2 regions of the Devosia sp. 1635 genome follow, and region 1 is predicted to be linked to the other one. Evidence: riboswitches for the same ligand, from Rfam matches in the RefSeq annotation. Region 1 holds a riboswitch; the other holds the start of a gene.
The links. Region 1 has a riboswitch for cobalamin ahead of HRU92_RS15585 (ABC transporter substrate-binding protein). Riboswitches for the same ligand answer to the same signal wherever they lie in the genome.
Positions count from the first base shown of each region.

Region 2: linked by a shared signal. The riboswitch ahead of HRU92_RS00200 (CbtB domain-containing protein) and the one ahead of HRU92_RS15585 (ABC transporter substrate-binding protein) in region 1 are both predicted to bind cobalamin.

Region 1 is NZ_JABAOM010000003.1:687,574-702,268, reverse strand. It holds gene HRU92_RS15625 (alpha/beta fold hydrolase) at 1-970, shown strand, start outside; gene HRU92_RS15620 (MFS transporter) at 1,196-2,398, opposite strand; gene HRU92_RS15615 (alpha/beta hydrolase) at 2,512-3,426, opposite strand; gene HRU92_RS15610 (MarR family transcriptional regulator) at 3,546-4,022, shown strand; gene HRU92_RS15605 (substrate-binding domain-containing protein) at 4,114-5,061, opposite strand; gene HRU92_RS15600 (ABC transporter permease) at 5,131-6,156, opposite strand; gene HRU92_RS15595 (sugar ABC transporter ATP-binding protein) at 6,137-7,678, opposite strand; gene HRU92_RS15590 (LacI family DNA-binding transcriptional regulator) at 7,930-8,955, shown strand; cobalamin riboswitch at 9,006-9,212, shown strand; gene HRU92_RS15585 (ABC transporter substrate-binding protein) at 9,363-10,361, shown strand; gene HRU92_RS15580 (iron chelate uptake ABC transporter family permease subunit) at 10,370-11,398, shown strand; gene HRU92_RS15575 (ABC transporter ATP-binding protein) at 11,395-12,156, shown strand; gene hdhA (7-alpha-hydroxysteroid dehydrogenase) at 12,321-13,088, shown strand; gene HRU92_RS15565 (aspartate/glutamate racemase family protein) at 13,102-13,839, opposite strand; gene HRU92_RS15560 (ABC transporter permease) at 13,836-14,654, opposite strand; gene HRU92_RS15555 (ABC transporter permease) at 14,656-14,695, opposite strand, start outside.
Region 2 is NZ_JABAOM010000001.1:28,981-43,675, forward strand. It holds gene HRU92_RS00155 (hypothetical protein) at 1-249, shown strand, start outside; gene HRU92_RS20700 (pseudouridine synthase) at 346-2,328, shown strand; gene rsmD (16S rRNA (guanine(966)-N(2))-methyltransferase RsmD) at 2,360-2,935, shown strand; gene HRU92_RS00170 (Fur family transcriptional regulator) at 3,557-3,967, opposite strand; gene HRU92_RS00175 (metal ABC transporter permease) at 3,957-4,772, opposite strand; gene HRU92_RS00180 (ATP-binding cassette domain-containing protein) at 4,907-5,719, opposite strand; gene znuA (zinc ABC transporter substrate-binding protein ZnuA) at 5,805-6,800, shown strand; gene HRU92_RS00190 (DMT family protein) at 6,801-7,157, opposite strand; gene HRU92_RS00195 (DUF2164 domain-containing protein) at 7,163-7,417, opposite strand; cobalamin riboswitch at 7,512-7,730, shown strand; gene HRU92_RS00200 (CbtB domain-containing protein) at 7,767-7,949, shown strand; gene HRU92_RS00205 (CbtA family protein) at 7,975-8,718, shown strand; gene cobW (cobalamin biosynthesis protein CobW) at 8,715-9,773, shown strand; gene cobN (cobaltochelatase subunit CobN) at 9,973-14,550, shown strand; gene cobO (cob(I)yrinic acid a,c-diamide adenosyltransferase) at 14,589-14,695, shown strand, end outside.

The sequences.
Region 1 (14,695 bases):
GATCTTTGCTGTCGGCCTGACCGGCTCCTTTGTCATTCTCTCCCTCACCCCTGTGCCGGTGCAGGGATTAAGCGCAAGGCCATCAGCCACCGCGCCGGCGCAAAGCTATGAAGAGGCATTCGCGGCCTTTTACGCGGTGCGGGGGGCGGAAGGCGAACTGGCGCTTCATAAGCGCTGCTCCTCCCAACTCCTCACCCATGGCCGCAAGACCACCATTGCCGTGGTCTTTTTCCATGGCCTTACCAGTTGCCCCGCCCAGGGCGAGGCGCTGGCGCGCTCGGTCTTTGCATTGGGCTACAATGTGTATCTGCCCCGCATGTTCGGCCATGGCGAGGCCGATCCCGACACCGTTTCCCTGGCCGCTCTCACCGCCGAGCACCTGGTGGATCTGGCTAATAGCTCAACCGATCTGGCGCAGGGGCTGGGTGATAACGTGGTGGTTGTCGGTCTATCCGCCGGAGGTACGATCGTCACCTGGGCGGCACAGCACCGATCCGACATTCGCCTGGCCGTCCCGGTATCGCCCTTTCTTGGCCCCTATATCGTGCCGCCCTGGGCCAACACGGCGGCGACCAACCTGCTCCTGTTGTTGCCCAACATGATGTTCTGGATCAATCCGCTGGCGCCGGTGACCGCCCCACAGACCGACTATGTGTTCCCTCGTCCATCGACCCACACCTTGGCCCAGGTGATGCGGCTGGGCGAGGCGGTGATGCATGATGCCGCGCGGGAGCCACCCGCAGTCGCGCGCATCTCGGTTGTGCTCAACGAGGCCGATGTTGCCGTCAACAACCAGTTGACCGACCAATTGGTCAATCTGTGGCGCTCGCGGGACCCGGACGTCTCAACCGAACGGCTGGAGTTCTCCAACCACCTGCCGCACGACCTGATTAATCCGCAGGAGATCTTTGGCAATACCGACCTCATTTATTCTTTGCTCGCGGACATGATCCAAGAGGCGCAAGAATGAATGAGCGCGAGTGGTCCGGGCGGGCGACGTAACCTAGGAACTGACCAGTTTGCCCGAAATTGGCCGACTGCCCATCCCGACGTCCAGCCAATACGTATCTGGCGGGCCAAGTAACCCGTAGGGTTGAGAGCCAGGGTCGGCATCCCGGTGGACGACAGATTTGATTTCGGCCATTCGCCTTCCTGAAGCTCCGGCCCAAACCTGTCCACCTGGCGCCCCCGCCAGCTACCTGACCTTGCCCATATCGGGCAGGAACACCGTCAGCAAGCCGGCGAGTGGCAGGAAGGAGCAGAGCCAGAAGACGTGCTGGATGCTGGTGAAATCCGCGACGGCACCCAGTGCCGCCGCAGCGATCCCGCCAGCGCCGAACGCGAAGCCAAAAAAGATGCCCGCGATCAACCCAATGCGGCCCGGCATCAACTCCTGCGCAAAGACCACAATGGCGGAAAAGGCCGAGGAAAACACCAGCCCGATGATGATGGTGAGGATCACGGTCCAGGTCATGTCGGCATAGGGCAGCGCAAGCGTGAACGGCAGCACCCCCAGGATTGAAAACCAGATTACGAACTTGGCCCCGAACCGGTCCCCGATCGGTCCGCCGAGGAATACGCCGACAGCCGAAGCACCGAGATAAACGAACAGCAGCAACTGCGCGTCCTGCACCCCGACCTGGAATTTGTTGATGAGAAAGAAGGTGTAATAGCTCGATAGGCTGGCGGTGTAGGCATTCTTGGTCAGGGTCAGAACCGTCAGCACGGTCAGCGCAATCATGGTGGTGCGCTGACCGAACATCAACGACTTGCTTGCGGGCGCCTTGCCAGCATTGCTGCGCTGGTGCTCGGCATACCAGTTGCCCACCCGCCACAAGATGAATATGCCGAGCAGGGCGCCGGCAGCGAACAGGCTGATGCTCCATTGCCCGCGCGGCAGCACGATGAAAGCGGCCAGCAATGGTCCGATGGCCGAGCCGGCATTGCCACCAACCTGGAACATCGATTGGGCCAAACCATGCCGGCCGCCCGAAGCCAGGCGGGCGACTCGGCTGGATTCAGGATGAAAGATCGCCGAGCCTAGTCCCACGAATGCGGCACCGATCAGCAACAACCAGTATGTCTGTGCCATGCCGAGGATGATCAGACCCAATAGGCTCGCCGCCATCCCGACGGGCAGGGAATAGGGCAACGGGCGTTTGTCGGTATACATGCCGATTGCCGGCTGCAGCAGCGACGCTACGCATTGAAAGGTCAGCGTCAGCAACCCGATCTGGATGTAGTCGAGCTGATAGTTGACCTTGAGCAATGGATAGATCGCCGACAGCATGGATTGCATGACATCGTTGATGAGGTGGCAAACGCTTACAGCAATGATGATGGGCAGCGTGGTCTTGCCGGCGAGATGAGTCACTGACGAGCTGGCGGTAAGATTCACTTTGGAAGGTCCGGGCGGCGGGAGGATGCTCTTTTCCTCGTAACATGTTAGCTTGCGCGTGTCCTTGCCTGTGTTCAGTCAGGGCATTTCGAGCTGCTGCTAAAAGCAGCATCTCACGAATAAGCGCTGGCAATATCCCTCCTGCTGGCATCAACTTCGGCAACAAAAGCCAGCATCGCCTGGGCCAACCGCTCCGGCGCTTCAAGAGCCGGGTAGTGCCCTACTCCAGCGAGAAGAACTGATCGCACGGTGCCCGCGCTGACCTTGGCCATGGTCGTGGCCGTGAACTCGCCACCACCCGCGCCCACTGCGAGCACGGGCATTGTCAAAGCCTTATCTTGGGCAATGGCGCGAATATCTGCCCCTTCGCGCAGCATGGATCGGTACAGTTTGGCGGCACCTTCCCAGGCGCCCGGACGGGAATAGCTGCGGGCGAATTCGGCAAGGTCGGCGTCCGACACGGCCTCGGCGGTAGCGGACATCGAGCTGAACATGACCCGCAGGAATGCCTCTTCGCGCCCAGCCAGCAACAGCTGGGGAATTTGCGGAGCGGCCAGCACGCCGATATGCCAGGAGCCGGGGTGAAGGGTAACATCGGCAAGCGCCTCAAGGCCAAATCCAGCCAAGCCCATTTCAATGCCGGTGAAACTCGCGACATGCTCGGGATAGGTCGCAGCAAGCCGGAAAACGCCGCCGCCAGCAATGTCTTGCCCGCTCAGATGCACGGGGCCAACATCGAGGTGAGCCACCAACCGGTGTAGATCCTCGGCCACCGCTCTGCTGTCGTAATCCTGCATCGCCCCGCGGGAGCCGCCAAAACCGCGCAGGTCGACGGCAAAGACCCGATGATGCTCGGCGAGGAGAGGCAAGAGCTTGTGGAACGCCCACCAGGTTTCCGGAAAACCGTGAACCAGCAGGATTGGCGATCCCGCGGTACCTGCTGAAACATAATGGATGTCGGTGCCGTCAAATCTCACCAGTTGGTGGCTGAATGCGGCATTGGTTGAGCTCACGGGAGAAAAGTCCATGTCGACCTCTGCTAGACAACCTTGTTGTCTTTCTTCACCAACATAGACAACCTAGTTGTCGTTGTCTAGGGTTCGGCAACCTGGTTGTCATTGCCGGCGCGCAATTGTAGGTTCCGGCTATGGCACGGACCGGCGCTGATCTTGCACTTCTGCTTCTTGGCGGCTTCCGCTTCCTGGCCGATGCGGCCACTGCGGAACTGGCGCGACGCGGCTACGAGGATGTGCGTCCGGCCCATGACTTTGCCATGCGCGCCATTGCGGCTGGCGCTTCCAACGCTTCAGATCTGGGCCGCCGACTAGGGGTGAGCAAGCAGGCAGCGGCAAAGACCATTGCCCTGCTGGAGGAGCGCGGCTATCTCACCCGGGCCGACGATCCTGCGGACGCGCGGCGCAAACTCGTGCAAGTCACCCCAGCGGGATACGGCGTGATGCGTGAAGGCGAGGCGATCTTTGAAGAACTGCGCGCAAGATGGGCAAGCCAGATCGGCGCCGATGAACTGTCGAGGCTGGAAGGCAGCCTCGTTGCCCTTCTGGGCCCCCAACCGATCGATCTCGCTGCCCCGGGGCAGATTGTCTCTGACATCGGCGAAGCTTGACCAGAGAAGCTGCCGGCCGCTAAGCGGCGCTTGATTCAGCAAAATGGGGCGCCTCTGAAGCGCCCCACAATCTTGAGACTGCTTCGGAAAATCAGAACGGGCTGTCGGGGAAGTAGAACTGCTCGGCATTGTCCTGGGTCACGAGCGGCGCGCTCAGGATATATTGCCCCTGCACCGGTGCGTTGGACATGAAATTGGCGACGGTCACGTCCATGGCGGTGGCGATCATGGCGGGTGGATAAAGCACATCGACCGGGATCAACTCGTCCCCATCCATGATGCCCTTGATCACGTCCTTCATCCCGGCGCCGCCGACGATGAACATATCGCCCTCACGGCCCGCCTGGCGCACGGCTTCCACCACGCCCATGGCGATGTCGTCGTCCTGCGCCCAGACGCCATCGATATCGGGGAAGCGCGACAGGAAGTCCTGCATCACTTCAAAGCCGTCATCGCGGTTCCAGTTGGCAAACTCGTTGTCGAGCACAGTGATGCCCGAGCCTTCGATGCCGGCCATGAAGGCGTCGAAGCGCTCGGTATCGATCACGGTCGGGATGCCGCGCAGGATGACGATGTTGTCGCCCTCGCCCAGCCGGGTCTTAAAATATTCGGCCGAAGTGGCGCCCAGCTCGGTGTTGTTGCCGGCGACATAAACGTCCTGGATGGTTTCGTCGGGCAGGCCACGGTCGACCACGGTGATGAAGGCACCCGCTTCCTTGGCCTGGCGCACCGGCTCAACCAACGGGTCGGACTCGAAGGGCAGCACGACCAGGGCGTCGATCTGCTGCACCGAGGTCATGTCCTCGATATCGCCGGCCTGGTCGGCAGGGCTGTCGGCGGTCACGATGGTAATGTCGAGATTGGGATACAGCGCTTCGAGGCGCTTTTCGGCTTCGTTGGCGTGGTAGTTGAGCCCCCCGGTCCAGCCATGGGTGGCCGCCGGAATGGAAACGCCGATCTTGACCTGGTCCTGGGCGAGCGCCGGGGCCGCGAGGGCCGTGGTCGCGGCCAGAGCCAGGGTCAATGCCTTGATAGACATGGGTAGTCCTCCCTTGTGTGGCGCGTTGTGCGCCGGTTTTGCCCCGCCCACTTGGGCCGGGAAATTTCGCTATTCAGCCTTTTTGCGGATGGCGCGCTTGAAGCTGCCGCGCTGCAGGTAGACGGCGGCGACGATGATCACCCCCTGCACGGCCCCATTGAGGTAGTTGGAGATGATATCGGTGAGGTTGAGGATATTGCCGATGGCGGTGAGGATCAGCGCGCCGATCACCGTGCCTCCAATTCGTCCGTAACCGCCCTTGAGCATGGTGCCGCCTATGATCACGGCCGCAATGGCTTCGAGCTCCCACAGAACGCCCGTGGCCGAGGAGGCCGAGCCGAGCCGGGGCACATAGATGATGGTGGCGAGCGATACGCAAAGGCCCTGCAGCACATAGGTCCAGGTGCGGACGCGATCGACCTTGATCGCCGAATAGCGCGCCACCTGCTCGTTGGAGCCGATGGCCATGCAATAGCGCCCGAAGGCCGTGCGGTTCATCAGGATCCAGCCGACGACAGCGACGATAATGAACACCCAGACCGGATAGGGTATGCGCAGGAAGCTATCGTAATAAACCGGCCGGTAGATCTCGCGCGCGCCGCTGTTGAGCGAGAGCGTGCCGCCATCGGCGAAATAGGTCACGAGCGAGCGGTAGATGCCCATCGTGCCCAGGGTGACGATGAAGGCTTCGATCTTGGCCTTGGTGGTCAAAAAGCCGTTGATGAAGCCGGCGCCCAAACCCAGGATCAGCGAACAGCCCACGCCCAGCAGCACGGTCCAGATCGAAGCGCCCATGCTGTCGACGGCCGAGTTCATGATGATGATCATCATGCCGGCAATGAAGGCGGCCATGGAGCCGACCGACAGATCGATGCCGCCGGCCGTGATCACAAAGGTCGCGCCGACGGCGATGATGCCGATAAAGGCCGAGCGGGTCAGCAGATTGGTGACATTGCCCTCGCCCAAAAACAGCGGGTTGAGGCTGTAGCCGAGAATGATCAGCAGGATCAGCGCCAGCAGCGGCCCCAGGATCTTGAGATCGATCTTGAAGCTCTTGGCCGGCTTGCTTGCGGTTTCAGGCACTGACACGCTCATTTTCCACCCCCAGCTTGATGCCGGCCGCGTAACGCATGATCTCGGCCTCGGTGATCTCAGCGCCTTCCAGCACCCCGGCCATGCGCCCGTTGCGCATGACGACGACACGGTGTGAAAGGCCGATGACTTCCTGCATTTCCGAGGAGATGACGATGATCGCCTTGCCCTCGGCGGCCAGCGCCGCGATGATGTGATAAATCTGCTGCTTGGTGCCCACATCGATACCGCGCGTGGGCTCATCCATGATGATGATGTCGGGTTCGCTTTCCATGGTCTTGCCCAGCATCAGCTTTTGCTGATTGCCGCCCGACAGCTTGCCCACCGGCACCGACGGATCGCGCGCGCGCACATCAAAGCGCCGCACCGCGCGCTCGAGCGCCTGCGCTTCGCTGCGCCCGTCGAGAAAGCCGTGGCGCAGGTGCTTTTTCAGCGTCAGCAAGGTGAGATTGGGCTGCAGGCCGGCATTGAGCAGCAGCCCCCGCCCCTTGCGGTCCTTGGTCATATAGGCCAGCCCGGCATCGAGCGAGCTCGCGAGATCCGGGAAATCGGCGGGAGTGCCATGCACCTCCAGAGCCCCGGCAGTTTTACGCGTGAGCCCGACAATGGCTTCGGCCACCGCGGTGCGGCCCGAACCGATCAGCCCGGCAAAGCCGAGGATTTCTCCGCGCCGCAGCTCGAAGGAGATGCCCGAGACCCCGGGCGCGGCGAGATCGCGCACGGAAAGCACGACTTCGCCATCCACATCAGGCTCGTGCTTGGGCGGATAAAGATTGGAGAGTTCGCGCCCCACCATCATCTGGGCAATGGAATCGGGCGTCAGGTTCTCGGTACCGACCGTCGCGATCAGCTGCCCGTCACGCAGCACCGTTACGCGGTCGGCGAGCTCCATGATTTCCTCGAGCTTGTGGGAGATGAAGATCACCGCCACACCCTTGGCCGTCAGCCTGCGGATCTGCTCGAAAAAGGTCTGGGTTTCCCCGACCGACAGCACGGCGGTCGGCTCGTCCATGATGATGACGCGCGCATCGCGGCTGATCGCCTTGGCGATTTCCACCATCTGCTTGTCGGCGACCGAGAGCGTGTTGATGCGCGCATCGGGGTCGATATGGACATGGAGCGTGTCGAGGATGGCCCGGGTCTGCTCGCGCATCTGCTTGAGCTGCAAGAATGGGCCGCGGCGCAATTCGCGCCCGAGGAAAATGGAGTCGGCGACACTCAGATGTTCGGCCAGCAGCAATTCCTGGTGGATTACGACGATGCCCATGGCCGCCGCCTGCCCATCGGGCGGCAAGACCACGGTTTGCCCCTGATAGGTGATGGTGCCCGAGGTCGGCTGCTCGATACCGGAGAGAATCTTGATCAGCGTCGACTTGCCCGCGCCATTCTCGCCGATAATGGCGTGAACCTCGCCGGGCCTGATGTCGAAATCGATGCTGAACAGCACCGGGATATCGCCAAAGGACTTGGAAATGCGGTGGGCCGACAAGATCGGGGACGCATTTGCGTCTTGCGCATCGATCATGCTGCCGCCCTCCCCCAAGCATGGCGCACTTGCTGTGCGGCTCTCTGCTTGAGTGCCGGTGTAAAGGTTTTCAGGATTGATGTAAAGGTTTACACAGGTGCATAACTGCTATGGGGGAGTGGTAGAGCGTGCCGCCTGGATCGACCTCTGCTAAGGGGCACAGGCGCACTGTTGATCGCGCAAATGACACTTGTCTGGGCGTAAGCCGGTTGCAGCGCAACCGAGCGGCGCGGGGGGCGGAGCGGGGCCGAGTGCAGCAGCAAAAGCTGGCGACCATTGAAGATGTTGCGGCCATGGCCGGGGTGTCGATCGCCACCGTCAGCCGCGCCATCAACGAGCCGACCAAAGTCGCCGACGCCACCCGCCGCAAGGTCGCCGAAGCCGTTGCCCGCACCGGCTACACCACGAATGCCCTGGCGCGCTCGCTGCGCATGCGGCGCTCCAACATGATCCTGATCCTTGCCCCCGATGTGGGCGACCCCAATTTCTCCAACATCCTCGTGGGTCTCGAGACTGAAGCCAGCAAGCGCGGCTATGGGGTACTGATCGGCAATACCCAGAACGATCCGAGCCGGGAAACCGATTATCTCCGGTTCATCAGCTCCAACCAGGCGGATGGATTGATCCTCTTTACCGGCCACCTGCCGTTCGGCTTCGGGCAGGATCGCGGCGAAACCCGCCTGCCCCCGACCGTCGCCGTCAACGAGCCGGTGACGGGGCAAAGCATTCCCTTTGTCGGGGTCGACAATGTCGAGGGCGCCCGCGTCGCCACCGAGCACCTGATTTCGCAGGGGCACCGGCGCATCGCCTTTATCGGCCATTCCAGCAGCCGGGAGATTAACCGCTTGCGCGAAGCGGGCTATCGCGCGGCCCTTGAAGGGGCCGGCATCCGCATCGATCCGCGGCTGATCCTCGATGGCGATGGCACGACGGAAAGCGGGCGGGCTGCCGCCGAGTTGATGTTTGTGCGCGATGCGCTGCCCAGCGCGTTTTTCTGCGTCAATGATGCAACGGCCCTCGGGGTCATCATCGCGCTCAACACGCGCCGCTATGAACTGCCGCGGCAGTTTTCGGTGATGGGGTTCGACGATATTTCCTTTGCCAGCTTTGTCAGCCCGTCGCTGACGACGATGAAGCAGCCCCGGCACCGGATCGGGGAAGCGGCGATGGAATTGCTGCTGACCCTGCTGGCCGACGAGCAGCCCAAATCCACCAATATCCTGTTGCGCGCGGAACTGGTGGTGCGCAGCTCGGTGGCGCGGCTGGCGAGCGGCTGACCGCGACACCCCCTCCGCCACTTCCCCCTTGCCCAGGGTCCGACGCGCCGCTAAGACGGCGGGGTCACGGTTCCGCCATCGAGCGCGGATGAAAAGGGAATACGGTGCGGATTACCCATCAGGGGCCAAAACCGAAGCTGCCCTCGCAACTGTAAGCGGCAAGTTCACCGTCCAAGCCACTGGTCAAGCGACCGGGAAGGGGACGAGGAGCGCCAGAGCCGCGAGCCAGGAGACCTGCCGGGACAACGACCAGCAAACCGAACGAGGTGTTTCGGTGGGGTGCGGACCGGCTTTTGGCTCGTCCGATCGTTGCCGTTGCGCCTCTTCGGGGTCGCGGGAGCATGACCTCAACTTTCCCCTCGTGTCTGGCTGATCGTTTGGCTTGAACAGCATCACGAGAGGTTTCGATGCGTCTGTTCTCCCTTCTGGCCAGCGGCATTTTTGTTGCCACGGCCAGCACGGCCTTGGCCCAACACGCAACCCAATACCCCCTGCAGCTCGAAAATTGCGGGGTCGAACTCACCTTTACCGAGGCACCGCAGCGGGCCGTCGGCATCGGGCAGAACAGCTCGGAAATCCTGCTGCTGCTCGGTCTGGCCGATCGCATGGTGGGCACCGCCACCTGGGTTTCGCCGGTGCTCGAAGAGGTTGCCGCCGACAACGCAAAAGTGCCGCGCCTGGCCGACAGCACCGCGAGCTATGAAGCAATCCTTGGCACCGAGCCCGATTTCATTGCCGCCCAGTTCGGGATGCGCGATGAAGCGGGTAACCGCGAGCAATATGCTGATCTCGGGATCCCGAGCTATATCTCGCTGACCACCTGCGCCATGAAGGATGCCAGCAATGGCGATGGCGTGCGCCTCGAACCCTGGACCACCGAGTTGCTCTACCAGGAGATCAGCGAATTGGCGGCGATCTTTGACGTCAATGAGCGGGGGGCCGAACTGGTCCGCGAGCTGCGCAGCCGCGAAGCGGCCGTGCGCGCGCAACTGGGGAAGCGCGCGGCGGGCGTTTCCATGGTGTTCTGGTTCTCGAGCCCCGAAATTGCCGGGGATGCTTGGGTGGCCGGCCGCAATGGCGCTTCGGCCTATATGATGAAGGTGATGGGCGCCCGCAACATCGTCGACAGCGAGGAAGACTGGCCGCTGGTCAGCTGGGAAGCCATTGCCGCGGCCGACCCCACGGTCATCGTCGTCGGCACGATGGACCGGCGCAACCGGCCGGCCGATGACCCCGCCCTCAAAGTGGAGTTTCTCAAGACCGACCCCATGGTCAGCCAGCTCAGCGCCGTCGAGGCGGGCCATCTGGTGCTGCTCGACGCGCAGGCAATGAACCCGACCCTGCGCACGATTGGCGGGCTCGAAACTCTGGCGGAGGCGCTGCAGAGCCAAGGCCTGCTGCAATGAGCATGGCCATGACCCAGCGGCGCCGCGCGCGGCTAGGGGGATCGGTGATCGGCGGGGCAGCCTTGCTGCTGCCCCTTGCCGTGGCGCTGGGGGTGGGCATTGGCGAAATGCCCATTTCGCTCCACACCACGCTCCAGGCCATCACCAATCGCCTGGGCTGGACGCAGTTCGAGATCAGCCGCATCCAGGAAAGCGTGATCTGGGATTATCGGCTCAGCCGCTCACTGGTAGCGGCCGCCTGCGGGGCGGGGCTGGCGCTGTGTGGCGCGATCCTGCAATCGCTGCTGCGCAATCCGCTGGCCGAGCCCTATGTGCTGGGCGTTTCGGCGGGCGCCTCGACCGGGGCGGTTTGCGTCATCGTGCTCGGCATAGGGGCGGGTAGCGCCGCCATTCCGCTGGGCGCCTTTGCCGGAGCCCTGGCCGCCTTTGCCTTTGTCATTCTCCTCGCGCGAGGCGCGGCGGGCAGCGCCGAGCGCACGATCCTGGCCGGTGTCGCCGCTTCGCAATTGTTCAATGCGCTGACCTCCTATGTTGTCAGCACTTCGGCCGATGCCGAACAGGCGCGCAGCGTCATGTTCTGGCTGCTGGGCAGTTTTGCCGGCGTGCGCTGGAGCGATGTGGGCCTTGCGGCAGGCGTGGTTGCCGCGGGGCTTGTCGTCTGCCTGCGCTATGCCCGAGCGCTCGATGCCTTCACCTTCGGGGATGACGCGGCCCGTTCGCTCGGCGTGCCCGTGGCGCAGGTGCGGGTGGTGCTGTTTGCGCTCACCGCCCTTATGGCCGCGACCATGGTGTCAATGGTGGGCTCGATCGGTTTTGTGGGCCTCGTGATTCCCCATGTCGCCCGCTTCATCGTGGGCCCGCAACACTTGCGGCTGCTGCCCGCCTGCGTGGTGGTGGGAGCGGTGTTCATGGTGCTGGCCGACATCGTTTCGCGCATCATCCTGCCCCAGCAGGTGCTGCCGATCGGGGTGGTCACCGCGCTGGTCGGGGTGCCGTTCTTTGCCGTCATCCTGTATCGCGGGCGGGGTGCGCGATGACCATTGCCGCCCATGGCGTGAGCTGGAAGGCTGGCAGCGAGATCATCGTCGATGGCGTGACCCTCGAGGCGCAGCCCGGCATGACGCTGGGCCTGCTCGGGCCCAATGGGTCGGGCAAATCATCGCTGATCCGGCTCCTCGCGGGTTTGCGCGCGCCCGCTGGTGGCGAGGTCACCCTTGATACCGCCCCGCTGGGCCGCTTCGGCCGGCGCCAGCTCGCCCAGCGCGTAGCGGTGGTCGAGCAACATGCCACGACCGAAGCCAATGTGACGGTGCTCGATGTGGTGCGGCTGGGGCGCACGCCGCATCGCTCGGCCCTGTCGCCCTGGACGCAAGCGGACGACGCCATTGTCGAGCAATCCCTGCAGCGGGTGGAGCTGGCCGACCGGCGCCACCAGCCCTGGCATACGCTTTCGGGCGGCGAGCGGCAGCGCGTGCAGCTGGCGCGGGCGCTGGCGCAAGAGCCGACCGATCTGATCCTCGATGAGCCCACCAACCACCTCGATATCCAGCACCAGCTTGATATCCTGCGCCTCGTCGCCGGGCTGCCGCTCACCACGATCGTGGCGCTGCACGACCTCAACCTCGCCGCCATGTTCTGCGACCGGATCGCAGTGATGCGCGAGGGGCGGCTGGTGGCCGCGGGCACGCCACATGCAGTCTTGACCGAGGCGCTGATCGCCGAGGTGTTCAAGGTGCGCGCCCAGGTGGCCCCCTCGACGCTGCACCGGGGCCTGCAAATCCAGTATCTGCCGTGACGCGCAATTCGCCGCGGGATGGGTATCCAGGCTGTCAGATCGGCCCACCACGCCACGCGTCCACCGGACAGCGCGCCCCGTCAATACCAGCCCGGGTCTGACCGATATCAAGAGCTTAAAGGTTGGACGGCTTAGGGTTTGGCAAAGAACGACGGGAGCACAGCATGTATGACCCGGACAAGTTCCGCCTTGATGGGCAGGTGGCGGTGGTGACCGGCGCCGGTTCCGGGATCGGGCTTGGCATTGCGCGCCTCTTCGCGGGTGCGGGGGCCGCCATTGTGGTCAGCGACCGCAAGCCCGAGGCGGCCCAGGCGGCTGCCGCCGAAATCAACACAACAGGGGGCAAGGCGGTCGCGGTGGCTTGTGATGTCACCCGGGAAGATGACCTTGAGCTTTTGGTGCACACCGCGCTGGACCAGTTCGGCAAGCTCGCCATCCTCGTCAACAATGCCGGAGGCGGCGGCCCCCAGCCCTTCGACATGCCGATGGAGGATTTTCGCCGGGCCTATGAACTCAACGTCTTTTCGGCGTTCCGGCTCACGCAGCTGGCCGCGCCGCATCTGGCGGCAGCAGGGGGTGGCGCAGTGCTCAATATCTCGTCCATGGCCGGCGAGAACCGCAACCAGCGCATGGCCTCCTATGCTTCTTCCAAGGCCGCGCTCAACCATTTGACCCGCAATATCGCCTTTGATCTTGGGCCAATGGGCGTGCGGATCAACGCCATTGCGCCCGGCGCGACAAGGACCGCGGCCCTGGCGAGCGTGCTGACGCCCGAGATCGAACAGAGCATGCTGCAGCACACCCCGATCCGGCGGCTCGGGGAAGTCGATGACATCGCCTATGCGGCGCTGTTTCTGTGTTCGCCCGCGGCGTCATGGATCAGCGGGCAGGTGCTGACCGTTTCGGGGGGTGGGGTGCAGGAGCTGGACTGACCGGCTCGCTCCCCTATCCTCGTGGCGCGAAAGCGCTGAGTTCGCCCTTGTAGGGCTTGGGCAGGGGCGGGGCATAGCTGCCGCGTTTGCTGGTGCGCAGACCCAGCGCGATTAGCGCTTCGGCCTGTTTGACCGCGGCGCCGACGCCATCGATCACAGGCAGCCCGAGTTCCTCCTGCAGCGCCCGCGCCAGGTCGGCCATCCCGGCGCAGCCCAGGACGATGGCCTCGGCCTTGTCCTCGCTGATGGCACGATCAATTTCCGCCCGCAGCCGCTCGCGCGCCCCCGAGGCTGGATCCTCGAGCGCCAGGACGGGAATGTCGGCGGCGCGGATACGGGCGCGTTTGGACATGCCATAGCGTTGCGCCAGCTCCTCGATGGGCACGCGGGAGCGCTCGGTGGTGGTTACGACCGTGAAGCGCTTGGCGAGGAAGGCCGCGGTGGCGAGCGCCGCTTCGCAAATGCCGAGCACCGGAATGGTGGCCATGGCTCGGGCGGCATCGAGCCCGGTATCATCGAAACAGGCGATCACTGCGGCCCGGGCCCCCTCCCCCTCCGCCTGGCCGATCTCGCGCAGCAATCCAGGCAAGGCGAAGACTTCGTCGTAATAGCCTTCGATGGAGACCGGCCCCATGGAAGAGGTGAGCGGCACGATCTCGGTCGTGGGCGCGGCCACTAGCCGGGCCGCTGCGGCAATGATCGCGGTCATGCTGGCGGTGGTGTTGGGATTGATGACGGCGATGCGGTTCATGCCCGCACCCGCCGGCGGTTGATCCAGAGGATGGTGCTCAGGGTCACGAGGATCACGAGGAACGAGAACAGTGTCGTGACCGTCCCTAGCGCATAGAGCACCGGGGTCGTGACATTGGTGGTCATGCCGTAGATTTCGAGCGGCAAAGTGTTGGCGCTGCCCGAGGTCATCAGCGTCCTGGCAAACTCGTCATAGCTCAGCGAGAAACCGAAAAGCCCCACGCCGATCAGGCTGGGTGCGATCATGGGCAAGACGACGTGGCGAAAGGCCTGCCAGTTGCTGGCGCCCAGATCGCGCGCGGCTTCCTCGTAGCTGGGGGAAAAGCGGTTGAACACCGCAAACATGATCAGCACGCCAAAAGGCAGCGTCCAGGTCAGATGCGCGCCAAAGCCGGAACTGAACCAGTTGGGGCGCCAGCCGATCTGCTGGAACAACACGCCGATGCCGAGCGAAACGATGATGGAGGGCACAACGAGGCTCGCGACCGTCAGGTAGAAGAGGGGCGTTGCGCCAAGAAACCGGCGGCGAAAGGCCAGCCCCGCCAGCAACGAGACCAGCACGGTGCCCGCCATGACCATCAACCCAAGCGCAAAGGAGCGCCCGAAGCTGGCGCCGAAATCCCCTACCGCCTGCGTTTCAAAGAGGTTCTGAAACCAGCGCAGTGACACGCCATTGAGCGGAAAGGTCAGCCCGCCCTGCGGCCCCTGAAAGCTGAGGATAAACACGGCCGACAAAGGGCCGTAGAGAAACAGCACAAAGAGGCCGAAAAAGCCGGCCAGCAGGTGAAAGCCGGGGCTGCGCTTTTCGCGTTCCATCCTAGAGCTCCTTGCGAATATCAACGATGCGCAGCATGCCC
Region 2 (14,695 bases), on a different contig from region 1:
GGCGCCAATATGGAAGTCAGCACCACCGGCAAGCGCCCGCTTTATCTGCCGCCTGACGACTATTTTACCCGCGTGGGTGATGCCGATTTGCTGTGCCGCACCCCGAGCGGGGAAGTGGTCTCGCTGCGCGACCGCCGCTGCCCCGCCGATGTGCGCCGCGCCATCGAGGCCCAGCAGCCCCAGGTCACGAGCCCCGGTACTTTGGGCGCCGGCCCCAATGCCAGCATGAAGAGCATGACCAGCAGATAGGCTCAGGCCGCACTCGTTATTCAGCCCCGCCCATTGCGGCGGGGCTTCTTGTTTCCGCGCCGCCCCTTTGGGTCCCGCATGAAAGGCACCGAACTCATGGCCGACCAACCAGCCTCCCCCGATACCGGCGATCGCCTCGCCAAGGTCATCGCCCGCTCCGGGCTTTGCTCGCGCCGTGATGCCGAAGTGTGGATCACCGAGGGGCGCGTCGCCGTCAACGGCAAGAAGGTCATCACCCCCGCCTTCAACGTCACCGACCGCGACAAGGTCACCGTCGATGGCGCCCCGCTCGCCGCCCGCCAGGGCACCCGCGTGTGGCTTTATCACAAGCCCGCTGGCCTCGTGGTCACCGAGAAAGACCCTGAAGGCCGCCCCACCATCTTTGAAGCGCTCGAAACCCACGGCCTGCCACGCGTCGTGTCGGTCGGCCGGCTCGACATCAACACCGAAGGCCTGCTGCTCCTCACCAATGATGGCGGCCTCAAGCGCGTGCTCGAACTTCCCGCTACCGGCTGGCTGCGCCGCTATCGCGTGCGCGCCCATGGCACCGTGACCCAGGCCGCCCTTGATCGCCTCAAGGACGGCACCGAGATCGATGGCGTCAAATACGGCTCCATCGAAGCCACCCTCGAGCGCGAGCAGGGCTCCAATGTCTGGCTCGTCATGGCACTGCGCGAAGGCAAGAACCGCGAGGTCAAGAACGTGCTGGGCGCGCTCGGCCTTGAGGTTAATCGCCTGATCCGCGTCTCCTATGGCCCGTTCCAGCTCGGCGACATTCCCGTCGGCGCCATTGAAACCGTGCGGGCGGCCACCCTGCGCGACCAGCTCGGCAAAAAACTGGCCGAAGCGGCCGATGTGGATTTCGACAGCGAAATGCCTGAAGCCAATGCCCTGATCGGCAAGCCTACCCGCGACCGCCTGACCGGCCGCGGCACCAACACGGTCGAGATTGCCCGCCAGCGCTTCCGCTTCACCGACCATGCCGAAAAAACCGAGGAAGAGCTGCGCGCCGAACGCCCGCGTCAGGATCGTCCGGGCCGCTTTGACAACCGCAAGCCCGGCCCGCGACGTGTCGAGGAGCGCGAGGAATACGAGGCGCCACCGCGCCGCGTGATCTTTGATGATGGCCGTGAAGAAGAATTCGTGGCCAAGCGTTCCACCCGCGCCCCCGCCTTCCGCGACAGGGACGACCAGCCCGCCCGCAGCTTTGGCAAGGCCCCCGAGCGTCCCGCCAAGCCCGCCTTCGACAAGCCCCGCGGCCCTCGCCGCGAGGATGGTGACCGCAGCGGTCCAAAATCTTTTGGCGACAAGCCCAAGCGTTCATTCGGTGACCGTCCCTCCGGCGGCAAATCCTTTGGTGATCGCCCCGGCGGCACCAAGTCCTTTGGTGATCGCCCCGGCGGCACCAAGTCCTTTGGTGATCGCCCCGGCGGCAAGTCCTTTGGTGGGCGTCCTGGTGGCAACAAGTCCTTTGGCGATCGGCCGCGTCCGCCACGCCCCGAAGGTGGGGCCGAGCGCCCATCGCGCGAGTTCACCGGCACGCCCCGTGGTCCGCGCCGCAGCGACGCCGAACGCCCGCAGCGTGATTTCCAGCCGCGCACGCGCGCCGACGCCGAGGCCGCGGGCGCGCCCCGCGCTTACACCCCGCGCCCCGACGCCGATCGTGCGCCCTCGCGCCCTGGCCGCAATTTCTCGGACAAACCGCGCGGCAATCGCCCCGATGGCGATCGCCCACAGCGCGGTCCTCGCCCTGCCGGTGATCGGCCGCAACGCCCCGCTGGTGCTCGCCCGGGTGGTCCGCGTCCGGGCCGCGACGAGTTCGGCTCGGAAGCCAAGACCTATGGCAAGCCCAAGGTTCGCCCCGACGGCAAGCCCCATCCCAAGCGCGAAGGCGCGGCCCCGGCCCGCGGTCCTCGTCCCGGCGGATTCGGCAAGCCCGGTGGCGCCCGCCCCGGGGCATCCGGTGGCGCCCGCCCCGGTGGCGGCGGTCGTCCGTCTGGTGCTGGTCGGCCAGCGGGTGGCCCACGCCCCGCGGGTGGGGCAGGGCGCCCATCGGGCCCCCGCCGGCCAAAACCCTGACCGCAAGCGTGCCGAAAGGGGTTTGAGCTAGATGCGCATCGTTGCCGGCCGCTTTCGCGGCAAGGGGCTCAATTCGCCATCCGATCTCTCGATCCGGCCTACTGCCGATCGGGTTCGCGAATCCATGTTCAACATCCTTGCCTCGCGCCTTGGGCCGGTGCTGGATGGTGTTCGCGTGCTTGATTTGTTTGCCGGCACCGGCGCGCTGGGGCTCGAAGCCCTGTCGCGCGGCGCCAGTCACGTCACCTTTGTCGATACCGGCGCTGAAGCCCGTGGCCTGATCCGCGACCATATCGAGGCTTTTGGCGCCGGGGGCATTACCAAGCTCCTGCGCCGCGACGCCACCGATCTCGGCGTACCCGGCTCGATGAAGCCCTTCAACCTCGTCTTTCTCGATCCGCCTTATGGCAAGACCCTGGGCGAACAGGCGCTTGCGGGCCTGCGCGACAACAACTGGCTCGCCCCCGGGGCCACCATCGTCTGGGAAGAAAGCCGGGACGCCACCCTCGACATCCCCGCCGGCTTCACCCTCACCGACCGCCGCGAATACGGCGCCGCCGCCATCCACTTTTTGGTTTTTGGCGAGGCCGAAGAGGCTCAGGCCTAGGCGCCCTTCGGAGCGTCCCCAATCTCCCCCACCCACCAGCTGTCACCCCGGCCTCGAGCCGGGGCCCATCCCGAGATACCGCGAACTGAGCCCGGCCCCCGGCCTATCGGCTCCTGCCCTCCCTCCCCCCTGAGGGGAGGGCCGGGGAGGGGGTCGACCAATCGCCACCGCAGCCCGCGTAAAGCGGGAATGCACACAACCGCACCCATCCATCCGCCCCATCGCCTCCCTCCCCCTTGAGGGGAGGGATCGAGGGTGGGGGTTCAGGCCGTCGGACAAACTCGTCACGGGGGAAGACCCACCGCTCGAACCCCCACCCCAGCCCTCCCCTCAAGGGGGAGGGGGCGCATCGCGCATCTGGACGGTCAGGAGGACTTAACAGCGTGGGAGGTCCAATCTCCCTCGCCCCCAGCTGTCACCCCGACCCTGAGCCGGGGCCCGTCCCGAAATTCTTCCGCTTTCGCCAACGGCGGGGTCCCATCGCCTCCCTCCCCCTTGAGGGGAGGGATCGAGGGTGGGGGTTCAGGCCGTCGGGAAAACTCTTAACGGGGGAAGACCTACCGCCCGAACCCCCACCCCAGCCCTGCCCTCAAGGGGGAGGGAGGGCATCGAGCCTAGCCCCTACACCCCCACACAAGCCTCGCACCGCCCGCGAATTTCCATCGTCGTGCGCTCGACCTTGAAGCCCGTTTTCCCTGCCCATTCCCCCAGCCGGCTTTCGATCACGGGGTCAGCGAATTCATCGACCTTGCCGCACCCTTCGCAAATGGCAAACGCGATCAGCCCCTTGCGATGGCAGTGCTCGTCCGCACAAGCAACGAACGCATTGAGCGATTCCAGCCGGTGGGCGAGGCCCCATTCCACCAGCTTGTCGAGCGCGCGATAAACCTGCAGCGGCGCCCGCAAACCGTCCTCGCGCAGCCGGTCGAGAATGTCATAGGCGCTGAGGGGAGCCGAGGACCCGGTCAGCGCGCCCAGCACCAGCCCCTGGTTGCGCGTCAGGTCAGTGGGTGCGGCGTGGCTATGCGCCATGAATTTTCCTCCCAAACAATTTGTGGACCGGCACGGCGAGCGAAACCAGAAACACCAGCAAGGCCGCCACGACGATGGAGGGTCCGGAGGCCGTATCCCAGTTGCGCGAGCCGAACAGCCCTCCCACCACGGCAATCACCCCGAGCCCCGCCGCCACCGCGGCCATGCCTTCAGGTGTTGCGCTTAGGCGCCGCGCCGTCGCCGCCGGAATGATCAGCAAGGAGGTAATCAGCAGCACGCCCACCAGTTTCATGGCAATAGCGATGACGCTGGCCATCAGGATCATGAGGATGATCCGGCTCGCTTCCGGGCGCAGCCCTTCGGCTTCCGCCAGCTCGGTGCTGACCGTCGAAGCCAGCAGCGGCCGCCAGGCCAGCGCCAGCACGACGAGGATCGCCGTGCCCCCGCCATAGATCACCATGATATCCTCGACCGAAACGGCAAGAATATCGCCAAACAAAAAGCCCATCAGGTCGATCCGCACCGTGGTCAAAAAGCCCACCAGCACCAGTCCCACGGCGAGGGTCGAATGGCTCAAAATGCCCAACAGCGCATCGGTCGAGAGCGTCGCCTGCCGCTGCAACAGCAGCAGCGCTCCGGCGACGAGAGCCGCAACCGCAAACACGCCCAGCGTCATGTTGAGTGACAAGATGATCGACAGCGCCACGCCGAGCAGCGCCGAATGGGCCATCGTATCGCCGAAATAGGCCATCCGCCGCCACACGACGAAACACCCCAGCGGCCCCGCCACCAGCGCCAGCCCAATCCCGGCGATGAGGGAGCGCGAAAAGAAATCACCGAACATGTGCGGCTCCCTGGAGGACCGATGCAACCGCCCCAATCCCGCCAAACGCGCGATCCCGTCCCTTCCCCCTTGAGGGGAGGGCTGGGGTAGGAGTGCCGGCCCCTCCACCAAACTCGACCTTCCTGCGCATGCCCCTAGTGCCCATGCCCGTGCCCCCCATGCCCGTGCGAATGAGCATGCTCATGCGCCGCCCCAGCCGCCACCACGCAGCCGTCGTCGTGGTGCTCATGGTCGTGGTGGTGCTCATAAATCGCCAGCGTTTCCGCCGCGCGCGGCCCGAACAGCGCGAGATATTCCGGGCTGCGCTTGACTGCCGCCGGCGTGCCGGTGCAGCACACATGTCCATTGAGGCAGATCACCGTGTCGGTTTCCGCCATCACCACATGCAAATCATGGCTGATCATCAGGATACCGGCGCGCGAGCTGTCGCGGATCTGGCGCACCAATTCATAGAGCGCCACTTCGCCGGCAAAATCGACGCCCTGCACCGGCTCGTCCAGCACCAGAAGGTCCGGCTTGCGGATGGTGGCGCGGGCAAACAACACGCGCTGGAATTCCCCGCCCGACAATTCCTGCACCGCCGCTCCGAGGAGCCGCCGCGCCCCGACCAGATCGAGCGCCGCCTCGATTTCGCTGCGGCTGAAGCGGCCGGTCAGCGTCATCAGCCGCTCCACCGTCAGCGGCAGCGTCCAGTCGATGGTCAGCTTTTGCGGCACATAGCCGATGCGCAGCCCCGGCAGGCGCGTCACCGTGCCCATTGTCGGCTTGAGCACGCCCGTCGCCATCTTGGCCGTGGTGGATTTGCCCGAACCATTGGGCCCGATCAGCGTCACGATCTCGCCGCGCCGGATGGCCAGGTCGACCCCTTCCACCAGCACGCGCGCCCCCCGGCGCACGCCGGCGCCGCTCATGCTGATCAATGTTTCGCGTCCTGCCTGCCCGTCCATTTCTGCTCCATCACGTCGCTTGACAGCGTTCTAAACGTTATAGCATAACGCAGCAAGAACGTAATAACATAACAGGATTGCGCCGATGAAGCTGCTCCCCCTTGCCTTGGTTTCGAGCCTGCTGCTGGGCAGCACGGCCATGGCCGCGCCCAATGTGGTAGCCTCGATCAAGCCGGTGCACTCCCTCGTTGCAGCCGTGATGGAGGGGGTAGGGGAGCCGACCCTCATCGTTCGCGGCGCCGCTTCCCCCCACACCTATGCCCTGCGCCCCTCCGACGCCGGTGCGCTGCAGGATGCTGATCTCGTGTTCTGGACCGGGGCTGGCATGGAGCTGTTCCTCGCCGATGCACTGACCACGCTTTCAGGCGAAGCCGAAGTGGTGGAGCTGAGCCAGGCGCCTGGCATCACCCTCCTGCCGGTCCGCGAAGGCGGCACTTTCGAGGCGCACAGCCACGAGGGCGAGGGTCATGACCATGAGCACGACCACGAGGGTCACGATCACGAAGGCCATGACCACGAAGAGCACGATCACGACGAGCACGCCCACGAAGGGCACGACCACGACCATGGCGGCGACATGCATTTCTGGCTCGATCCGCAAAACGCGGTGCACATGGTCGATGCCATCGCCGCAGCGCTCAGCACGGCCGACCCGGAAAACGCCACCGCCTACACCGCCAATGCCGAGCGCGAAAAAGCCGATCTCGTCGCGCTGCAAGCCGAACTGACCGCGAGTCTCGCACCCGTCGCCGACAAGCCCTTCCTCGTCTTTCACGACGCTTACCAGTATTTCGAGAACCGCTTTGGCCTCACCGTCGCGGGCTCCGTCACCGTCACTCCGGACGTCATGCCCGGCGCTCAGCGGATCGACGCCCTGCGCGCCCGCGTGGCCGAACTCGGGGCTACCTGCCTTTTCGCCGAACCCAATTTCGAGCCGACCATCATTGCCGCCATCACCGAGGGCAGCACGGCCAGGGCCGGTGTGCTCGACCCCGAAGGCGGCGCCCTCACCGAAGGCCCAAACCTTTACCCCGAACTGCTGCGCGGCCTCGCCAATGGGCTCCTGGACTGCCTGGGCTAGCTAACCCAGCGGCCCCTTGAAGATAAAGAATGCCCCGAGCGCAATGAGCCCGAACCCGATCCCGTGGTTCCAGGTGAACTGCTCGCCCAGATACGTGGCGCTGAACAGCACAAAGACCGAGAGGGAAATCACCTCCTGAATGGTCTTGAGTTCGGCGCCGCTATAAACCCCGTAGCCGATGCGATTGGCCGGCACCGCCAGCCAATACTCGAAAAACGCGATGCCCCAGCTGGCCAGCACCACCACCCACAGCGCCGTGCCGGGGAATTTGAGGTGCCCATACCAGGCAAAGGTCATGAAGAGGTTGGACGCGATCAAGAGCCCGATCGGGGCCAGCGTGGCAAAGTTCCAGCCCATGGCGATTACCGCGCGCCCTTGGTGGGCTGTTCGAGCGCATACAGCGCATCGCTGATCGACTCGACCTTCTTGCGCAGCAGCTCCTGGGCGTCATGCAGCCCGCGATTATAGTAATAGGCGCCCATTTTTTCGGCAAAAAAGGTCATCAGCATCTCGGCCGGCATCGGCCCGATGGTCTGGTCCAGCTCCAGCCGGAAATAATCCTGGATCTCCGCCACCATGGCCTTGGTTTCGTCGCGGCTGAACTTGATCGGCTTCATTGCGGGCAGGGCTCCAGAATCGGCGGCACGATAATGCCGCGATCGCCCGTCCGGCAAGCGCCACGCCGCGATTGACCCCTCCGGCCCGCCATGCGAGAACACAGCCTGTGTCGGTTCCCCAAGCCCGTTGTGGCGCGGGGATCAAAAGGGAACACGGTGCGGATTACCCATCAGGGGCCAAAACCGTGGCTGCCCCCGCAACTGTAAGCGGTGCGCTCCTCTCCTTATGCCACTGGCAGCCAAGCTGCCGGGAAGGCGAGAGGCGCTCTATTCACCGCAAGCCAGGAGACCTGCCGGCACAGCAACGAGCTTGTAAGCTCTTTTTCGTTCCGCGCACGGAGGGTGCCGCATGAATACCACCACTGTTTCGACTGGCCTTCAGTCTCTTTCGCTGTCCCAGCGTCTTGTCGCCGGCTCGCTCGCGCTCCTGCTCGGGCTGACCCTCCTGGTCGGCACCGGCTTTGCCGGCGATTATCGCCTGCACAACGGCGCCCACGACACCCGCCACGCCATGGGCTTTCCCTGCCACTAAGGGCGAGCACGAGAGACGACCAAAAATGTTCCGCAATCTGTTTTTTGCTGCGCTGGTCGCAGCCCTTTGTGCTGGCCTTGTGGCATCCACGATCCAGCATTTCCGCGTCACCCCGCTGATCCTGCATGCCGAAAGCTTCGAAGGGGAGGGTGGCCATTCCCATGGTGAGGAGGCCACTCCGGCCGAGCATACCCACGCCCCCGGCACCCCGGCCCATGATCATGGCGCTGACGAATGGGCGCCCCAGGATGGTCTTGAGCGCACCCTCTATACCGTGCTCGCCAATCTGCTCGCCGCCGCCGGCTTTGCCCTCGTGATCGGCGCTGTGGGCCTCCTGGCCAATATCCCCATCACCACCGGCAATGCGCTGCTGTGGAGCCTGGCCGGCTTTGCCAGCTTCACCCTTGCGCCCGCCTTTGGCCTGCCGCCCGAACTGCCCGGCATGCCCGCCGCCGGTCTGGGCGCCCGCCAGCTCTGGTGGGTCGCGACGGCCCTTGCCACCGGCGCCGCCTGCCTGCTGCTGGCCAAGACCCGGGCGGGCTGGGCGATTGCCGTGGCGCTCGCACTCGTCCTCGCGCCGCACATCGTGGGCGCCCCCGCGGCTCCCGAAGAGCCAAGCGCCGTTCCCGCCCATCTCGCCACCGCCTTTGCCGCCGCCACCATCGGCAGTTCAGCCGTGTTCTGGCTGGTGCTGGGTGTCGTCTTCGGCCTCGTCAATGATCGCCTCGCCCGCCGCGAGGCTTCCCACCCCATCGGAGCTCCCGCATGACCACCAAGATCCCGACCACCGTCATCACCGGCTTTCTGGGCGCGGGCAAGACCACCCTCGTGCGCCACCTCCTCGCCCATGCCCCCAAGGGCAAGCGCATCGCCCTCATCATCAATGAATTCGGCGATCTCGGCGTCGACAAGGACATCCTCGCCGGCTGCGGCGACGAGACCTGCCGTGAAGAGGACATGGTCGAGCTGTCCAATGGCTGCATCTGCTGCACCGTGGCCGACGAATTCATTCCCACCATGCAGGCACTGCTGAATCGCCCTGAAAAATTCGATCACATCGTCATCGAAACCTCGGGCCTCGCGCTGCCCCAGCCCCTGATCCGCGCCTTCAACTGGCCCGAGATCAAGGCGCAGGTGACCGTCGATGGCGTCGTGACCGTCGCCGATGCCGCCGCTCTTGCCGAGGGCCGCTTTGCCGCCGATGAAGCCGCCGTCGACCGGCAGCGCCGCCTCGACGAAATGCTCGATCACGAAACGCCCTTGGGCGAGCTCTTCGAGGATCAGCTGGCCGCCGCCGACATGGTTATCATCAACAAGACCGATCTGGTGGATCCCGCCACCCTCGAAAAAGTCGAGCAGAATATCCGCGCTGAGCTGCGCCCCGGCGTCGGCATTGTTCGCGCCGCCAATGGCCATGTCGATATCGCGGCGCTTCTGGGCCTTGGCATGGCTTCCGAAGCCGACATCGCCAACCGCCCCAGCCACCACGAACTCGAGCACGAGGGCGAAGGGCACGAGCACGACGATTTCGACAGCTTTTCTCTCCAGCTCCCCGCCATTGCGGGCAAGGACGAGCTGCTTGCCATCATCGAGGACACGATCCGCACCCATGACGTGCTGCGCCTCAAGGGCTTTGCCGCCGTGCCGGGCGCGGCTGCGCGCCTCGCCATCCAGGCCGTCGGCCCCCGCATTACCGCCTATTTCGACCGCCCCTGGGCGCCCGGCGAAACCAGGCAAACCGCACTCGTCGTCATCGGCCAATCCCCGCTGGACCGCGCCGCCATCACCCAAAGCCTGCGCCGCGCCGAGCCTGTGGCGGCATAAGCTCAAAGAGAATGGCTCCACACACCGGGATAGGTTTGCACCCCCACCCCAACCCTCCCCTCAAGGGGGAGGGGGCCGCATTGCGCCTTGGGCACGATCTAGCCCAACCCACCAGCCCAAAGCCCCTCCCCCTTGAGGGGAGGGGTTGGGGTGGGGGTGCAGGCGCTTCCGCCAATCCGGTCTTCGTGGGAGCCTGACCATGCACCTTCTTTCCGCCCAAGCCGGTGCCATCCAGCAGGAAGGCGAGGCCATCGATCTCGCCCAAACCCCTGGCGCCTTCATCTTCGCCTCTTCGGCCGATAGCGAACTGGCCATGCTCGCCGCCGCCGCCGACCGCGCGGGCGAAACCGAGCTGCGCCTCGCCAACACGCTGCGCCTGTCCAACAATCTGTCCGTCGATCTCTGGCTCGAGCAGACCGTCCGTCATGCCCGCCTCGTGGTCCTGCGCCTCATCGGCGGCGCCGCCTATTTCCAGTATGGCGTCGATGAGATCACCGCCCTCTGCGCCAACCGCAAGATCCCCCTTGCCCTGCTGCCCGGCGACGCCAATCCCGACCCCATCCTGCAAGCGCGCTCCACGATCCACCCCGAAGACTGGACCCGCCTCCACGCCCTCCTCATCGCCGGCGGCCCCGCCAACGCCGACGCGATCCTGAGGTCGTTCGGTGAACTCGCCGCCGAGCCCTCCCTCCCCCTTGAGGGGCTTCGAGCCGTCCCGCAGGGCGGATCGCTCCAGTGGAGCGATCCGAGGGGAGAAGGCCACGAGGGCTATGCCCGAGTGGCTGCCGGGGAGGGGGTCCCTCAGACCGAACTCAAGCCCCGCCTCTCCGACCTCCAGCCCCAACCCTTCGCTCGCTTCTCCCTCTGGCACCCCGCCACCGGCATCACCGACGAAACCGGCCTAAGGCACCGGCATCTCGAGCTTTCGCCTCCCTCCCCCTTGAGGGGAGGGACCGAGGGTGGGGGTCATTCGGCTCCTGCTGTAACGGCCCCCCACATCCCCATCCTCTTTTACCGCGCCGCGCTCGAAGGCGCCGGCACCGCCACCCTGCAGGCCCTTGTTGCCGAGATCGAGAACCAAGGCCTGCTGCCGGTCCCGATCCTCGTGTCCTCGCTCAAGGAAGCCGCCTGCGTGCGCTTCGTGCAGAATGTGCTCGAGAGCTTCCCGCCCGCCGCCATCTTCAACCTGACCGGCTTTGCCCTCGCGCTGGACCCCGACGACACCAAGTCCGACCCCTTCAGCGGCACCGATGCCCCCGTCATCCAGTTGATCCAGTCCGGCCGCTCGGAAACGCAATGGCAGGCCGACCCCCAGGGCCTGTCCTCCAAGGACATGGCGATGTTCCTCGTCATGCCCGAACTCGATGGCCGCATCGGCGGCCTCCTCGTCGGCCACAAAGCCGATGCCGTCTGGCACACCAGCACCCAATGCCCGCTCAGCGCCTATGCTCCCGACCATTCCGGCATCGGGCGCGCCGTCCAGCTCGCCCGCAATTGGGCCCGCCTCCGCGCCACCCCCCGGCCCGAGCGCAAACTCGCCCTCATCCTCGCTAACTACCCCCTCCGCGACGGCCGCCTCGCCAACGGCGTCGGCTACGACGCGCCGGAGTCGACGGTGGCAATCCTCAAGGCACTGGATGGGGCCGGGTACACGCTGGCCAACCCAGCACCGGACCCATTCCCCTCCCCCTTGAGGGGCTTTGGAGCGGCCCGGAGGGACGATTCGCTCCAGTGGAGCGAATCGAGCGACAAAGGCCAAGAGAGCTATGCTCGACTGGCAAGCGAGGGAGGGGGTCCATCAGTGATGAACCGCACGACCCCCACCCCCAACCCCTCCCCTCAAGGGGGAGGGGAGGCTCCACCCCTTGTCTTTGGCAATGGGCGGATGCAGCAACGCAAACACATCAATCGCGCCCGGGCCCTCCGCGCCGACCAGACTGTGCCTGAACGCGTGCTCTGGCCGCTGCTGAAGACCTTTGCGGAACGTGGCGTCAAGTTCCGCCGTCAGGTTCCTTTGGGCCCCTATATCGCCGATTTCGCCAGCCACCATCCCAAGCTCGTCATCGAGCTGGACGGCGAAACCCACTTCACGGACGAGGGTCAGGAACGCGACCTCGCCCGCACGGCCTTCCTGGAAGGCCTCGGCTACCAGGTTCTGCGCTTCACCAATTCCGATGTCGCAACTAACCAGGACGGAATTTGGCAGACCATCTCCTCGACACTAGATGGACTCTCGGCTCCATCCCTTCCCTCCCCCTTGAGGGGAGGGACCGAGGGAGGGGGTCGTGGTGTTCGGCACCAAACCTACCCAAAATCCTCAGCCAACCTCATCACCGCCCTCCAATCCGGCCCCACCAATGCCGACCCGCAGCGCGGCTCATCCGCCGCCACGCTCTCGCTCGCCCGTTATCGCGAGCTCTTCGCCACGCTCCCGCAAGCGATCCAAACCGAAGTCACCACCCGCTGGGGCGACCCCGCCACTGACCCCTTCGTCCGCCACGACACCTTCCACCTGCCGGCCCTTATCTTTGGCAATGTCACGATCCTGCTCCAGCCCGGCCGCGGCTATGGGCTCGACGAGACCCAGAGCTATCACGACCCTTTTCTGCCCCCGCCTCATGTCTATCTGGCCGCCTATCTCTGGCTGCGCCACGACTGGTGCGCCCATGCGCTTGTGCACAACGGCAAGCATGGCACGCTGGAATGGCTGCCCGGCAAATCCACCGCGCTCGATGCGGCGAGCTATCCCGATGCGCTTTGGGGCGGGCTGCCCCATCTCTACCCCTTCATCGTCAACGATCCCGGCGAGGGGACCCAGGCCAAGCGGCGCACCGGGGCGGTGATCATCGATCACCTCATTCCCCCGCTCACGCGCGCGGAAACCTATGGGCCGCTCAAGGACCTTGAAGCGCTGCTCGATGAATATTATGCCGCCGCGGGCATGGACCGGCGCCGCCTCGCCGACCTGCGCCGCCGCATCCTTGATTTCACCCGCGACAGCCGGCTCGACCGCGATATCGGCCTGCCCGAGGACGAAACCGAGGCCCTGCTGAAGATCGACAATTTCCTTTGCGACCTCAAGGAAGCCCAGATCCGCGATGGCCTGCACGTCTTTGGCCAGTCGCCCGCGGCTGAACTGGAACGCGACCTCATCGTGGCCCTGGCCCGCGTGCCGCGCGGCGAAGGTCCCGCCGAGCGCTCCCTGATCCGCGCCCTCGCCGATGACCTCAAGCTCGGCTTTGACCCGCTCACCGCCAAACTGGGCGAGCCCTGGGTCGGCCCGGATCTATCTGCATTGGCCTCACTCCCCCTTGAGGGGAGGGCCGGGGAGGGGGTCCCTCCGCTCCGTCACCGCACCGTCGGCGACATCGTCGAACAACTCGAACACCTCGCCGCCGAACTCGTCTCCGGCCCCGCGCCCGAGCCCGGCTGGACCCAAACCGCCGCCGTGCTCGAAACCGTCGAAGCTGTCATCCGCCCGCGCCTGCGCGCTTCGGGCCCCGCCGAAATGGCCGCGCTTCTCGATGGGCTCGACGGCAAGTCTGTTCGCCCCGGCCCTTCGGGCGCACCTTCGCGCGGGCGCCTCGACGTGCTGCCCACCGGGCGCAATTTCTTTTCCGTCGATACTCGCGCCGTGCCGACCCCCACCGCCTGGGAGCTGGGCCGCAAATCGGCGGAAAACCTGATCCTGCGCCATTTCCAGGATACCGGCACCTATCTGCAGGCCGCCGCCATCTCCGTCTGGGGCACCGCCAATATGCGCACCGGCGGCGACGACCTCGCCCAAGCCATGGCGCTCATCGGCGTCAAACCGGTCTGGGATCCCGGCTCGCTGCGCGTTTCGGGTTACGAGATCATCCCGCTCGCCAGGCTCGGTCGTCCACGCGTCGATGTCACCCTGCGCATCTCGGGCTTTTTCCGCGATGCTTTCCCCGCCCAGATCACCCTTTTTGATCGGGCGGTCCGCGCTGTGGGAGCCCTCGATGAACCCACCGAGGACAACCCGGTCGCCGCCCGCATGCGCGCCGAAGCGCTGGGGTTGATGGCGCAGGGGCAAAGCGAAGCCGAGGCGTTCCTTGCCGCCGGCCACCGCATCTTCGGCTCGCGCCCCGGCACCTATGGCGCCGGCCTTGGCGCCCTCATCGATGCCGGCACCTGGCAAAACAAGGCCGAGCTCGCCGCCCGGGTCCTCGATTGGGGCCACTATGCCTATGGCGCCAAATCAGTCGGCACCCCGCAGCGCGACGGTTTCGCTGCGCGCCTCGCTGCCGTGGACGCGGTGATCCACAACCAGGACAACCGCGAGCACGACCTGCTCGATTCCGACAACTACTACCAGTTCGAGGGTGGCCTTGCCGCCGCCGCCGAAACGCTGAGTGGCCACCAGCCCGCCGCCTTTCACAACGATCATTCCCGCCCCGAACGCCCGCTGATCCGGACCCTCGGCGAGGAAATCAGCCACGTCATGCGCTCGCGCGTCGTCAACCCGAAATGGATTGCCGGGGTCAAGCGCCACGGCTATCGCGGCGCCTTCGAGATCATCGCCACGGTGGATTTCATGTTCGCCTTCGCCGCCACGACCGGCGCCGTGCAGACCCACCATTTCGACCTCGCCTTCGAGGCCTTCATCGAGGACGACGCCACGCGCGACTTCCTCGCCACCGCCAATCCCTTCGGCTATGCCGAATTGCTCAAGAAATTCAACGAGGCCCGCGAGCGCGGTTTTTGGACCCCGCGCTCCAACTCGGCCTTTGCCTATCTGGAGACCGCGCCATGACCGACCAGCCCGCCAAGCCGCTCAAGAAGACCGACGGGATGAGCGAGGCCGAGCGCGACGCCTACCACGCCGAAAAAATGCGCAAGAAAAAGGAGGCCCGCAACAAGATCCTTGCCACCAAGACCGCGGAAAAGGGCCTCCTCAT